4 regions of the Halobacillus sp. K22 genome follow, and region 1 is predicted to be linked to each of the others. Evidence: riboswitches for the same ligand, from Rfam matches in the RefSeq annotation. Region 1 holds a riboswitch; each other region holds the start of a gene.
The links. A riboswitch is a leader RNA that binds a small molecule or an ion and turns the genes downstream of it on or off. The one in region 1 is predicted to bind thiamine pyrophosphate.
Positions count from the first base shown of each region.

Region 2: linked by a shared signal. The riboswitch ahead of tenA (thiaminase II) and the one ahead of thiT (energy-coupled thiamine transporter ThiT) in region 1 are both predicted to bind thiamine pyrophosphate.
Region 3: linked by a shared signal. The riboswitch ahead of ACTWPM_RS18410 (ABC transporter substrate-binding protein) and the one ahead of thiT (energy-coupled thiamine transporter ThiT) in region 1 are both predicted to bind thiamine pyrophosphate.
Region 4: linked by a shared signal. The riboswitch ahead of tenA (thiaminase II) and the one ahead of thiT (energy-coupled thiamine transporter ThiT) in region 1 are both predicted to bind thiamine pyrophosphate.

Region 1 covers NZ_JBQQCN010000003.1:103,158-106,543, reverse strand. The annotation lists gene ACTWPM_RS03585 (phospholipase D family protein) at 1-651, opposite strand, end outside; gene thiT (energy-coupled thiamine transporter ThiT) at 779-1,345, opposite strand; TPP riboswitch at 1,428-1,526, opposite strand; gene ACTWPM_RS03575 (alpha/beta hydrolase) at 1,619-2,371, opposite strand; gene ACTWPM_RS03570 (SDR family oxidoreductase) at 2,429-3,268, opposite strand.
Region 2 covers NZ_JBQQCN010000002.1:149,479-152,864, forward strand. The annotation lists partial or broken gene ACTWPM_RS02415 (potassium channel family protein) at 1-342, shown strand, start outside; gene ACTWPM_RS02420 (n-acetylglutamate synthase) at 507-845, opposite strand; gene ACTWPM_RS02425 (hypothetical protein) at 1,102-1,320, shown strand; gene tenA (thiaminase II) at 1,414-2,100, opposite strand; TPP riboswitch at 2,212-2,317, opposite strand; gene ACTWPM_RS02435 (GNAT family N-acetyltransferase) at 2,456-2,893, opposite strand; gene ACTWPM_RS02440 (serine hydrolase domain-containing protein) at 3,024-3,386, opposite strand, start outside.
Region 3 covers NZ_JBQQCN010000033.1:14,930-18,315, forward strand. The annotation lists gene ACTWPM_RS18400 (NAD(P)/FAD-dependent oxidoreductase) at 1-657, shown strand, start outside; gene ACTWPM_RS18405 (ATP-grasp domain-containing protein) at 711-1,655, opposite strand; TPP riboswitch at 1,802-1,913, shown strand; gene ACTWPM_RS18410 (ABC transporter substrate-binding protein) at 2,053-3,063, shown strand; gene ACTWPM_RS18415 (thiamine-binding protein) at 3,065-3,358, shown strand; gene ACTWPM_RS18420 (ABC transporter permease) at 3,355-3,386, shown strand, end outside.
Region 4 covers NZ_JBQQCN010000017.1:57,093-60,478, reverse strand. The annotation lists gene thiM (hydroxyethylthiazole kinase) at 1-496, opposite strand, end outside; gene thiD (bifunctional hydroxymethylpyrimidine kinase/phosphomethylpyrimidine kinase) at 487-1,299, opposite strand; gene tenA (thiaminase II) at 1,296-1,985, opposite strand; TPP riboswitch at 2,034-2,141, opposite strand; gene thiW (energy coupling factor transporter S component ThiW) at 2,147-2,635, opposite strand; TPP riboswitch at 2,712-2,822, opposite strand; gene ACTWPM_RS13110 (DUF3221 domain-containing protein) at 2,918-3,386, shown strand, end outside.

The DNA.
Region 1 (3,386 bases):
ATGGTTGGCTTTAATATTTAACAATTTTAAATAGGACCGGAGGGTAACATCGGGAGCCTCTATAGCCAGAGGATTACCGATCCAGCCTTCACCGTCTGTACCTGTCCAGGAAAAAAACAAACGCCAGATGCTGGAGTAGACAGGATTGGAATCTCGCAGCTGATTCAGGTTGGTTAACACAACATCGACTCCCGCATCCTCCAAACGGCGGATGGTCTCAGACTCATAGGACCCATAAATCGTGTTAATCTGATCGGTAATAAACACAACTTTAAGATCAGGAACTTCTTCTTTCTGCCGAACAATCGCATTTACCAGATTTTCTGAGATCGCAGGAAAGTCGTTCTTTCCATTCGTATAACCATTAAATAAAAACATATCTGCGACAATAAAGTCATCAGCTTCAGCGATCGTGTTGTTTAACTCTTGAAAGATTTGCCGATCGTACACCGTTTCCCCTGATTCATTTTCGTAAGTCAGATCATAAAAGAATTCGATATCATCCATGGAATGGACATCTCCCTGATAAGAAACTCCCTCAGGAAGTGCCTTCCAGGATGTATGATAACCGATCGTAATTGAAAGAATAGTTATAAATGCCAATATAATCCAAAAGACCTTGCTTTTATGTAATTTCTTTAGTTTTTTCACATTTTACCCCCCCTTTTTTAAACACTTTACAGTTTAGCCCTAATCCTTTTGGCTCAAACCTGGTAAATAATAGGTTAATACACCTAAAAAACCCTGACTAGAGAGAGGGACTCTAGTCAGGGTTTCATTATCTGATAATTAACTTTGGACGCTTAACAAATAGTAAACTGACCACCAGGGCGCTCAGGATAAATGCAGGCAGCATATAACCACCGTTATAGAGCAGGGAATATAACCAAACCGGCTGCCCTTCTGGTGCAAACTTCCCGTAAAATATGATACCGGCAATAAAGTGGCCAATAAATCTAAGGGAGCTGCCAATGAGACAGCCGAGAGCTATCCACATGACTAACGACTTTTTATGATTCTCTTTTATCGAATGCCATAGCGGTTTGGCTACCACTCCAGCAAGGCCGATGACGGCAAAAGCCAATATATAGTCGATAATGGTTTGAACGGGGGTAATGATTATGGCTCCAGTCAGGATTTGATAGAAGCCCAGTAACAATCCGGTTAACACTCCGCCTCTCACACCCCAGCGGAAGGCCATAATAAAGACCGGCACCATAGCGAATGATATTGATCCGCCCTGAGCCCACAGCTTAAAGGATAAAAACGGAATTATATCGAGCAAGATGGCAAGTGCTGAGAAAATCGCCACCTCTACCATAAATAGTACTCTTCTGTTTTGCATTGTATCCTCTCCTTTTAAAGACACAAAAAAAGCAATGCCAAAAGGGAAGCTTCCTGATGGAGGATTCCCGACTGCATTGCACCATCAAAAAAGCCGCCATCCCTGCGTCAGTATTAACTGACAGGTTCTAAGGGTCTGAACATCGTTCACTCTCAGCCGGAAGGCTCCCCTTGAAGGCTTTATACCGTTACTTTTCTTGATATATTCCATATTATAGTAGATTTACTTTTAAGTTTCAACTAATCTGTCTTAGCGCCCCTGAAAGTCGGAGAGTTATCCCATTGTCTTTGCATACATTTCAAAGAATTCAAGACTTCTCTCTATAATTAGATCCTGGTCGTGATCAAGCGTAGCCACATGGTAGCTATTTTCTAAATGAACAATTTCTTTGTGCTCTGAAAAAACGGAATCAAAGATCATCTCTGAGTTATGAGGTGGAACCACATGGTCTTCATCCGAAACAAATATTAAAATCGGACAATGCACACCTGAAAGACCTTCTTCAACCCGGGTCATTAAGGTAAGCAGCTGATTTACTGAACTTACAGGCGTTCTCTCATAAGCCAGTTCTTCCACTTCCGGATTTTTAATATCGGAACCAATGGCATCTATAAAACGCTCTTCCATGGCGACTGTTCCTTCCATTGCCGGGATTTTTATAGCCGCATTAATAGGAATGACGCCTTTAATATCTGGAAATTTTTCAGCGATATGAAGAGCTAATGTACCCCCCATGGATAAACCGACCACAAAAATCATGTCGCAGCGTTCTTTCAGCCAATGATAGCCATCTTCTACGGACTCGATCCAGTCCTCATAGGTCGTGGTTTCCATATCTTCAGGTGTAGTTCCGTGGCCTTTTAATCGCGGACCGAAAACGGTATATCCTTCCCTAGCATAAGCTTCCGCCAGCGGCCTCATGCTTTGAGTGGTTCCAGTAAATCCATGAGAAATGAGGATACCTACTTCATTACCTTCGAAGCGGATTTCCTCTGCTCCTTTTAATATAATTGGTTGTTCTGCCATGACCGATCTCCCCTTTCATTTCCTTCTGTACTGTTACCCATATTTTGGATTACGAAACTAGGAGGATCGTATTTGACTCAGAATCAGCTTTTCAAGCCATGACCAGGGAAGAATCCTTTTCAAGGCAATATTTAACCGGACACCGGGGCCAATCGGATACCGAAGTCTGGATAGGCTGTCCTTATCAGCCAGCTTAGTCATTAACCGGGACACATCGCCAGGGTCACTCCGTTTCCCCTGCTGCATAGCTTTCCAAAGATCTTTCATATAATCGGCGTATGGTGATTCAGGGTTGTGGGTCTCCTCAGGAAGCTCCATTCCAGATGACCAAATATTCGTTTGGTAGGATCCAGGCTCAATGAGAGCCACATCGACTCCAAATGGTTTCATTTCGAGCCGCAGACTCTCGGAAAACCCTTCAAGTGCATGTTTGGATGCAACATAGGCGGATAATCCCGGAAAGCCGATTAAACCACTCACACTACTGACATTCATGATCTTTCCGCTTTTCTGGCGTCTCATAATTGGCAGGACGGCTTGTGTTACGCGAATTACACCAAATACGTTTGTTTCAAATTGACGTCGGTACGCTTCGATAGGAACTTGTTCAACAAATCCACCCAAAGCATAACCGGCGTTGTTGACTAATATATCAATGCGTTCAGCCTGCTGCACTCGATTCTCGAATTCAAATAATGAGAAAGAATCGGTCACATCAAGCGGCCAAATTTCAATTCGGCGAGTGATTTCTTCGTCTATATCTCCTGAAAAAAATGCCTTGGCTTTATCCATATTTCTCATTGTGGCTATCACGTGAAATCCTTTTTCAGCGCACTTTACGGCGGTTTGAAAACCAAAGCCGCTAGAAGCACCCGTAATTAATACCGTTTTTTTCATTCAATCGCCTCCTAATCAGCGTCTGTTTAAAATTCGATAAAACGATCATTTTCCCCTTTTTTTAATGGCCATGTTAAAGTTTATTGCTGATTTTCATAAGACCCTTATTGCGCAATCG
Region 2 (3,386 bases), on a different contig from region 1:
TTAAATAAAATCGGGGCCGATCATATCGTCCACCCGGAAAGAGATATGGGGAAAAGGATCGCCCACAATATTATTTCTAATAACATCCTTGATTATATTGAGCTTTCCGATGATCACAGTGTCGTTGAGGTAATCGCAGGGCGGAAGTTGAGTGGACAGACTCTCATCGATCTAGATATTCGCGCCTAATATGGCTGCAATGTCGTGGCGATCAAGAGAGGGAAAGAAATTAATGTTTCTCCAATGGCCACTGAAGAAATTGTGGAAGGCGACATTTTAATTGTTATCGGTGGGGACAAAGATATCAATCGATTCGAGAAGAACCTTATTGTTGATGACTGACCTGTAAATATTACAAGACTTCGAAAGCCTTAAAACAGCAGGTTTATCTTATAACCACTGTTTTAAGGCATTATTTAATGAAAAATTAGCGATCAACAAATCGTAAGCGAGGATTATTTCAAACCATACTTTTTTTAAAAAAGCCGCTCTATGTAATAACCCTATCAAACTTCGCTGATGATCGATTTTCCTTTTGTTTGATCATGATCAAGCCACTGCCACTCTTCGTGCAATTCTATCTTCCCTTCAGAGTTAAAGTGTGGAACCGATGCGCACTTGCCTCCCCGGATTTCATTGGATGTGTTCACATGATTATATCTGAATTCCAACGTATCATCATCATTTACTATTCCTATTAACTTCCCTTTAGCTACCTCTCCACCGGAGTAATCGGCATGGAGAATGTTCCCTTCTTGATAGTAGCGAAAATGTGTTTTAGAAGAAACTTCACCACTTTCCGTATTCTCTACGGATACAAATTGACGGTTATTATAATCTATCATTAAGTGTACCTCCTTGAAATTATGACTTTAAACACTACCATATTATTTGCAAAATTCCAATAATGGAGTAAGTAATTCATGATAATAACGATGAAAGCAGGATAATATCCATCCTTTATAGTATTAATAAATACAAGGATCTAACATTTTCGATCCTTGTCGTCCTTCCAATTTTTCTCAACCATCCTAGTTATCTAACGGACTTAAACGGGAAAATAACAGGTAAGGAACTAAATTTTCCAAGGAGGCATTTTAAATGGCAGAAGTATCTTCCATGCAGCAAGCCGTTGAGGTATTACGAGGTAAGGGACTTTCTAACCGGGACATCCTTAGCAACGTAGATAACAGCCATTTCCCGTTTGATGATGAAGAAGTGGTGATGACCTTTATTGATTTGCAAATTGAATGTTCCTCTGATAAAGATTTTAATAAATTAGTAGCTTACTTATATGATTGTGATGTGAAGGAAGAATAATCAAGTATGGCTGTTATTACGTCCTCATAACTCACCCAAATAAAAAGGAGGCAATCCTAATAGGATCGCCCCCTTTATTAAATATCACATCGTTCAACTATTAAGAAAACTTTCCCCATCCACCCACATCGTCTCATTGTAGGCCATGTCCCAGAACAAATACTCCAGTTTGCTTGTATGAATAAATATTTCTTCAAGGTGGGCTTTTTCCCTTTCAGGAAGATCGTCTGCAAGTTCGTTCATCAGCTCTTTTAAAGAGGCAGCCAGTTCAGCAAACTCTTCAGAAGCGTACATATCAATCCAGTCCCCGTAAAACTCATGCTTTTCATTCCGCTCAAGCTTATTTAATTCCGTACCGATCACATGATAACTCCACGTACAGGCAAGGACACAGGCGGTTACTTCTGCTTCTGAGCCCTGGTTGGCTTTACTTAGCATATAGCTCGTATAAGCGAGAAGTGTAGCTGCAGGTTCTGTATTTTCAAGCTCCTCCCGGCTGATTCCAATCTTTTCTGCATAGTTACGGTGAAGCTCCATTTCTTCAGATAACGTGGAATGAAGCAATTCAGAAAACATGGTCATGGTGTCCAGGCGTTTCGCTTTTACAGCCCCTAAGGCAAACACCCGGCAGTAGTCGATCAAATACAAATAATCCTGGCGCATAAAGAATTTGAATTTATCCAGCTCGAGACTGCCATCCCCGATTCCTTTCACAAAAGGATGATGCAGGTAAGACTCCCAGATTGGCTGTGCACTTCTATAAAGACGATCGGTAAACATTATTTCTCCTCCTTAAGGTTTATTTGTTGAAACCACAATCTTCTTTCCAAAATAAAAAGCCCGCCCCTTCAGAGAAGGAGCGGGCGTCATAAGTATCAATAGAACAAAATTCATCGGTCCGCTTCACTTCCCTCCGCTGGTATGATCCAGATCAGGTAATAAGGGTCAAAGCTTCTGCTTTTCTCAGCCAAACTCTATGGCTCCCCTAGTAAAAGTATGTTATAAAGTCGTTACTAACATTAGAACATAGGCGTAATAAAAGAACAAGTTTTCTCAAAGCTAAATTAAACGTGAGTTGTATTCCTCATGGAACTTAGAAAAAGTGGCAGCTTCCCCTTTAAGATTACTTCTTCTATTATGTTAGTGATTTTTTAAAAACATAACTAACTTTGTCATACTCCAGCTTATCCATATAAAAGCGATGGGCATCTGTGCGCTGTAATCCTGAGGACAAAGCCACACTCTCAAACCCATTTTCTTCTGCCCACGTATGTACGTAAGTAAGCAGCTTTTCCCCATATCCTTTCGATCGATAGCTTTGATCTGTGACTAAGTCACAAACCCAAACAAACCTCCCATAATAAAGCGTAGTCATCGGTTTAAAACCAGTTATCGCTACTACCTTACCACCTTGCATTAATGCAAGCATTCGATACCTATCTACTTCTCTAGCCTCTAATACTAATTCCAGATATGTATTTTCATCTAAATGGGGGCGCAATTGGCTCATAACAGGGAATCCTTGCAGTATTTCTTCACTAGACTTAAGCTCTTTCACAGTCACAGCATCCATTTATAAGTCCCCAGCCTTTCAGAAGTATTTCACATCATTTTACATGACCAGATGATACTAATAAACATTTTACGTGATTATTAAAATGAAAAAGCTGATCTCCATAAACTTCTCGTCTTCCAAAAACACTTTATTTTAATAAAAAGTCTTCAATGGCTTTCGTGATTTCGAATGGCTCCGTTTCTATATTGGAAGGGATGACGATTTTTAAATTCGAATCTGGATAGATAGAGGCTCTGAAGCTTACTCCAGGATCATAGCCCATGACGTGGTATTTGTGTGCATGGTCATTCTTTTGATTCACCCAGATTCCATAACCATAATGGACTTCTCCGTTCACCAGTACATGAGGATAAAGTAATTTTCGGGTAGTCCCTTCATTTATAAGCCTATAGTCAAATAATGCTTCCCACAACTTCATCATGTCAGGAGCTGTAACAAAAGCACCCCCATCAGAACCTCCCTTTTTAGGAATAGAATAAATATTCGTTCT
Region 3 (3,386 bases), on a different contig from region 1:
ATTAATAATTTGGGAGCCTACGGTAAAGTCACGATTGTCGGGGCAGGCTTAAGTGGTATTGAAGTAGCTTCTGAAGTACGTGAAAGCCGTTCTGATTTAAACATTCGTTTACTCGATCGTGGTGAGACAGTACTGAAAGCATTCGATCATAAGATTCAGAAGTACGTGGAAAAATGGTTCCATGAGCACGATGTTGAAGTTATTCACAACGCAAATGTAGAATACGTTGAACGAGATGGTGTATGTAATAACGGACTCTGCTATATGAATGACGTCACTGTCTGGACAGCAGGCGTACAGCCGAATTACTTGGTTAGAGAACTTCCTTTTGACAAAGATGTTCAAAATAAGATCATTGTTAATGATTACTATCAAGTTCCAAGCTATCAAAACGTTTACGTAATCGGGGACTGCGCATCTGCCGAACACTCTCCAAGTGCTCAATTAGCAGGGCAACAAGGAGAAAAAGTAGCGGAAGTCATATTGGCCTTTCTTAAAAACCGTGTGCCGGAACCTCCTGGTGAGGTTAAACTAAAAGGCGCTTTAGGTTCTCTTGGTAAGAATGATGGCTTTGGCAACATGCTGCAAAAACCGATGACCGGAGTTTTACCAAGGCTTGCCAAATCAGGAGTCCTCTGGTTAAGCAAACGCCACTAAACTAATTTCTATTTAAGAAAGCCATTTTCCACTGAGGAAAATGGCTTTCTTTATTAAACGCGTACTGGTTCCAGCAGTCGCCCTAAATACTTAGCAAGCTCAAGCATCCCGTACACGCCGGCTTTTTCTTCTGCATCGGAATTATAATTCGTATTCGTGTTTACATCATAAGCGTATAAGTTCCCTTTTTGATCTTGAATAGCTTCAATAGCGGCAACTTGGATATTATTCGCCTGGAGAAAAGCTTCGAAGTCGTCAATAATGGCTGGACGGTAATTTTCCAGAATTTCAAATTTTGCTTTTTCCTGTGATTCTTCTGCGTCGGTTGGGCAGAATTGATCCTCAATTGAGCAGGCATCAGCTGGACACAATTCAAATCCTTCGGAAGTGTCCACTTTCACTCCATAGAGAAACTCCCCGTTTATGAACTCATGACGTACGATATACGGCTCGGGTGCTTCGATATATTGTTGAATTAACGTGACTCCATCGACAGGTTCTTCAAATCCTGAGCCTTCCACATATTCTTTAAGTGCTTCTTTAGAGTGAAACAGCTGCACGCCCTGTCCTTTACCAGCACGGTTATGCTTCGTGATAAATGAATTCATTCCCAGCTGATCTGCAGCTTGCAAAATATTCTCTTTCCCAACAGCGGAGATAGTTTTTGGAGTGCGGATCCCTTGTTGATTCAGTGCCATGTATTGATTTACTTTACTTATTTCAAGGTTCAACGCTTCTGTTCCATTTACGACAGTTCTACCGTGGCGTTCCAGCCAGGAAAGAACCGCCCCCGCAAATTCAGGAGCATAACGGTGGTTTCTCGTGTGAGAGGATGCACTGATCCGATTGTAGAAAATCCCTTCCGGCGGCTCTTCTGTTAAGTCTAATGTACCTTGATCCAGGTGCCATAATTCATATGGCAGTTCTAATTCTTCTAAACGTTCTGTTAAGTGAACGGTCCACTCATCGTTCTCGTGGAGTACATAAATTTTGCTCATAAAAAGGAACTCCCTTTCTGTAATAACAATTTCTTTTATCTTAACATAAAAAACCTATCTGTTTACTAGGAATAAGATTATGATACTTGCTAAATCTACTTCGTTATGGCAGAGTAAAATTATAACGTTGTTCATCAAATTGAATAGTTTGAATGTAGGGGGACCAGTATAGCTGGTTGAGATTGTATCCTTTTATGATACTGACCCTTAGAACCTGAACTGGTTGATACCAGCGTAGGAAACATAAGTAGCCGATATTCTGATCGTTTACTATATATGCACCCTAGGTTATGGTACCAGGGTGCTTTTTTGTATGGATTAAGCTCTTATTACCTCAGACGGTTCCCCCTCTTTTCTATTAATCTCTCTGATGGACATATAATTGGGAGGGAAGCAATTGAAAAAAATAATCACCATTTTAACTGCAGCTTTGTTAGTAACGGCATGCTCATCCAATAACGGCAAGAGTGAAGAAGCTGCAGCCAATCAAGAGGAAATGAATTCGGTTCAGCTGGTACTCGATTGGACTCCTAATACCAATCATACCGGGATCTATGTGGCCCAGGCAGAAGGTTTTTTTAAGGAACAAGGTCTGGATGTAGAAATCATGCTTCCAGGTGAAGCAGGTGCTGATCAGCTCGTTGCTTCCCAGAAGGCCGACTTCGGGATCAGTGCTCAGGAAACATTGACGGAAGCTCGTATTCAGGATATTCCTGTGGTATCGATCGGAGCTATTATTCAGCATAATACCTCAGGTTTTGCCTCTCCTAAAGACAAAGATATTACCTCGCCCGCTGATTACGAAGGAAAGACGTACGGAGGCTGGGGAGCTCCAGTTGAAGAAGCGGTGCTCTCTTCTCTCATGCAAAAAGAAAATGCTGATGTATCCGAGGTTGAGATTGTCAATATGGGAAATACGGACTTTTTCACAGCCGTGGAACGGGATATCGATTTTGCGTGGATTTATTACGGGTGGACAGGTGTGGAAGCCGAACTTCGAGGACAGGAGCTTAATATGCAATATTTAACGGACTACTCTGAGAAACTGGATTATTATACGCCTGTATTAACAACGAGCGAAATGATGATTAATGAAAATCCTGAAACTGTACAAGCATTTATGGCTGCCGTATCAAAAGGGTACGAATATGCAATCGAAAAACCGGAACAGGCGGCTGATATTCTTATTGAAGCTGTACCGGACCTTGATCCAGAGTTGGTAAAAGCCAGTCAAAAATGGCTGTCGCCTAAATATAAGGAAGACGCGGATAAATGGGGCGTCCAAAAGGAGAAAATTTGGAAGAACTACGCTGAATGGATGTACAATCATGACTTGCTTGATGAAAAGCTGAATGCTGAAGAAGCATTCACGAATGAATTTCTACCAGAACCAAAAGGAGGAAAATGAGTTGGCTAATTCACTTGTCAGCATTCAAATCATCCCAAAAACCGAGAAAAACGAGGATGTTATCCCTTATGTAGATCATGCGATATCACTAATTGAAAATTCCGGACTGAAATACGAAGTCCATCCTCTGGAAACAACAATAGAAGGAGAGCTTCCCACAATTTTTTCTTTAATCGAACAAATGAACGAGGCTATGGTTGAAAAAGGGTGCAGGAACGTCATTTCTCAAATTAAAGTGCTTTATCAGCCATCAGGAGCTTCGATGGATGATTTAACATCGAAATATCGAACATGACCCAAAGAATCATCAAAGGATGGAGGCC
Region 4 (3,386 bases), on a different contig from region 1:
CAATCTTTCCGGTGACAACAGCAGTGGTCTCATAGGTTTGTGCAACTCTCTCCGCAATTAATTTTTCGTTTCCAGTACCCGTCGATTCTACCCCTTTTGTCTCTACTTCTTCTCCAATTAAATGAGCAAGCTCTCCAGCATTTCCTTTAATTACAGAAGGGTTCACATTTTGTAAAATGGTTTGAATGCTTTTCGAGCGGTACTTAGTGGCAGCTGCACCAACTGGGTCCACTACCACAGGGACACCTGCCTCATTAGCTGCCTGCCCCGCTAAAATCATAGCGCTTACCTGGTTTTCTGTTAACGTTCCTATATTAAGAAGGACCCCATCAGCCAGACGTGTTACATCCTGAACCTCTTCTCTGGCATGTGCCATGATGGGTGAACCACCAAAAGCAAGTAAACCGTTTGCGCTGAAGTTCATGACCACCTGGTTCGTAATATGGTGAATCAGCGGCTGCTTTTGCCGTACTTCCTTAATGATATTTACATCCATTTGTTAGAAACCTCCTCACGAGTAGCAAAATGATTGGTCGGCCCGCTTCCATGCCCAAGGTCGAAGGAATACCGAATCGCTTCCGTTACAAAATATTTAGCTTGTTTTACAGCTTCAACTAACGAGAGGCCCTGTGCCAGGTAGGCAGTAATCGCTGCGGAGTACGTGCAGCCGGTCCCGTGAGTGTTTTTTGTATTAATGCGAGCTGACTCGAAGGTGTGGATCTCATTTCCATCAAATAAAAAATCAATGGCTGACCCTTCCCTGTGTCCGCCTTTCACTAAGGCTGCACCTGCTCCGAAATTCTTGACGATAGCTTCAGCCGCCTCTTTCATATCTTCCTCAGTTTCAATTCTATTCCCAGTTATCTCTTCCGCTTCCGGGATGTTGGGGGTTACTAAAGTCGTCAAAGGAAGCAGATGATTTCGTAATACTTCCCTTGATTCTTCTTCACTTAAGGAATCACCACTTTGAGAAATCATAACGGGATCCATTACATATAAAGCGTTGGTCTCCGGAATCCAATTAGCTATTGCTTTCATCATATCTTTTTGAGCGACCATTCCTGTTTTTAAAGCATGAACTGGCATATCCTCAGAAATCGACTGAAGTTGTTTTTCCAGGAATTCAATAGGGAGGTGGTGAATGTCCTTTACACCTGTGGTGTTTTGAGCAACGGCAGATGTGATCACAGACATCCCGTAGCATTTTAATTCCTGGAATGTCTTTAAATCAGCCTGGATACCTGCTCCTCCGCTTGGATCTGTGCCCGCAATAGTCAATGCGCATGGAACGTGGTTCATTTAACATCCACCGCCTTTCCTTCAATCCATCCTTCACAGGTATAAGCCATTTCCCAAAAAGACCATTCCAGCTGACAGCTTTTCCGATACGCATCCCTTATACGGCTGAGTTCTTTTTCTGAAGCCTGTTCAGCAAAATGATCCAGCCGGCTTCGTAAATGATCCGTGAGAATTTGCATCTCGCTTTCGGCATAGAATTTTATCCAGGGATAAAAAGGATGATCTTTGTCAGGCTCATACTCCTCCATCAAATATCTTCCTATTTCTAAATAAGTCCAGGGACAAGGAAGGAGTGCGGCAATAATTTCACCAAGACCTCCCATTTGAGCATGGTACATCATATGTTTCACATAATGATCAGCGGTTGGAGGAAGCGGATAACCCTGAAGATCTTCATACCGAATGCCGATATACTCGCACAAATTATGATGGGGGTGCACTTCACTATGAAGGATGAAATTGACCTGTTCGTTAAAGTATTGAATATCTTCACGTTCAGTGGACTTGGAAATCGCAATTCCATAAATGTGCATAAACGCATTTAAATACTCGTAATCTGCTTTTATATAGTGAGCTATAGATTCTGAGGGAAGACGACCATTTCCAATTCCTTCAACAAATGGATGGTGAAAAATTCTTTCGAAAATATCGTGGTTTTCTTGTCTTAACTGTTCTGTAAATGACATGAAAATGCCTCCTGATTTATTCGGAAGCTACTAAGGGGGGGAAGGGGGTGAGGCTGCTTACTACTTCCCTCCGCTGGCATGATCCAGATCAGGTGGTAAGGGACCAAGGAATTTATTTCCTTATCTCAGCGAACACTCGCGCCCCTAGTAGTTTCCGTGTATTATGGTTGTAAGATATATTTTTCCAATTTAACTCTTGAAACGATGATCCATCCTATCATGGCACCTGATATGCTGCTGACCAAGAAGGATGGTAGAAATACCAGAGCTCCAGACGAGCTGCCCATCAGTATATTTGCATAAGGAACAGCGAATAAGGCTCCAATGACTCCTGTACCAAGCACTTCACCGGCAACTGCTGCCATTCTATTTTGAACCCATTTGTATAAAATACCCGCAAGAAAAGCACCGATCATTCCTCCAGGAAACGCGAGCAGTGTACCTAATCCGAGGAGGAGGCGTAATAAACCGATCATAAAAGCTATGGTTACAGCCGGTAATGGACCAAGTGTCACAGCTGCCATCACATTTACTGCATGCTGGACTGGATAAGCCTTTGCAACTCCTGCTGGAAACCAGAGCAGCTGGGCACCAAGTGTTCCAATCGCAATGAATGCAGCCATTGTCGTTAGTAATCTCGTTTTGTTCATGTCTGTCCTCCCTTCCGTAGGGGAAAAACAAAAAGCCAGATCCCGGGAAGGACCTGACTTATAAGGGTAATGTCTAATAAATAGTAGACTACTTCCCTCCGCTGGTGTTAACCAGATCAGGTTCGTTAAGAGTCGGAATGCTTCTTTGCTTTCCTCTCAGCCCATTCAGGCTCCCCTAGTAGTTATAATCATAGATTCACTTGGTTGTTTTTTACTATAACAAAGTTATTGATAGATGTCATGGTAATTTATTCAAAAAATAATAGAAAGGCAGGCAAGTTTATGAGAGCTTTGGCATGCATGTTTATTATAACTATGATTCTGACCGGGTGTGCAGCTGCACCAACTTCTAATTCCGATAGTCAACCTAAAGAACCACCAGAGCAAGAAAACCCGTCTCCTCCTGAAATTACCGGATTTGTTATGGAACAGAAAGAGGACCAAATTCTAGTGGTGGCTCCCCTGGATTCTGATTCAGACAGCAATCCTAATGCAATGTGGGTCTCCGATGCTCCTAAAGACCGCTGGGTAGGTAAACAAGTAGAAGTGTGGGTGAAAGGTGGAGTTCGTGAATCCTTCCCCACTCAGGCTGAAGCAGAGCAGGTGACGGTTCTTGAAATGAGCCAAGTAGAGGGCGCAGACATGGAAGCTCCCGAGGCTCTGTCAAAAGCTTTAATGGAAATCCAGGGTGACAAACTGTTAGCCGTAAAGCTGATTTTGTATCGTGAAGAAGAAGATAAATGGGAGGTCC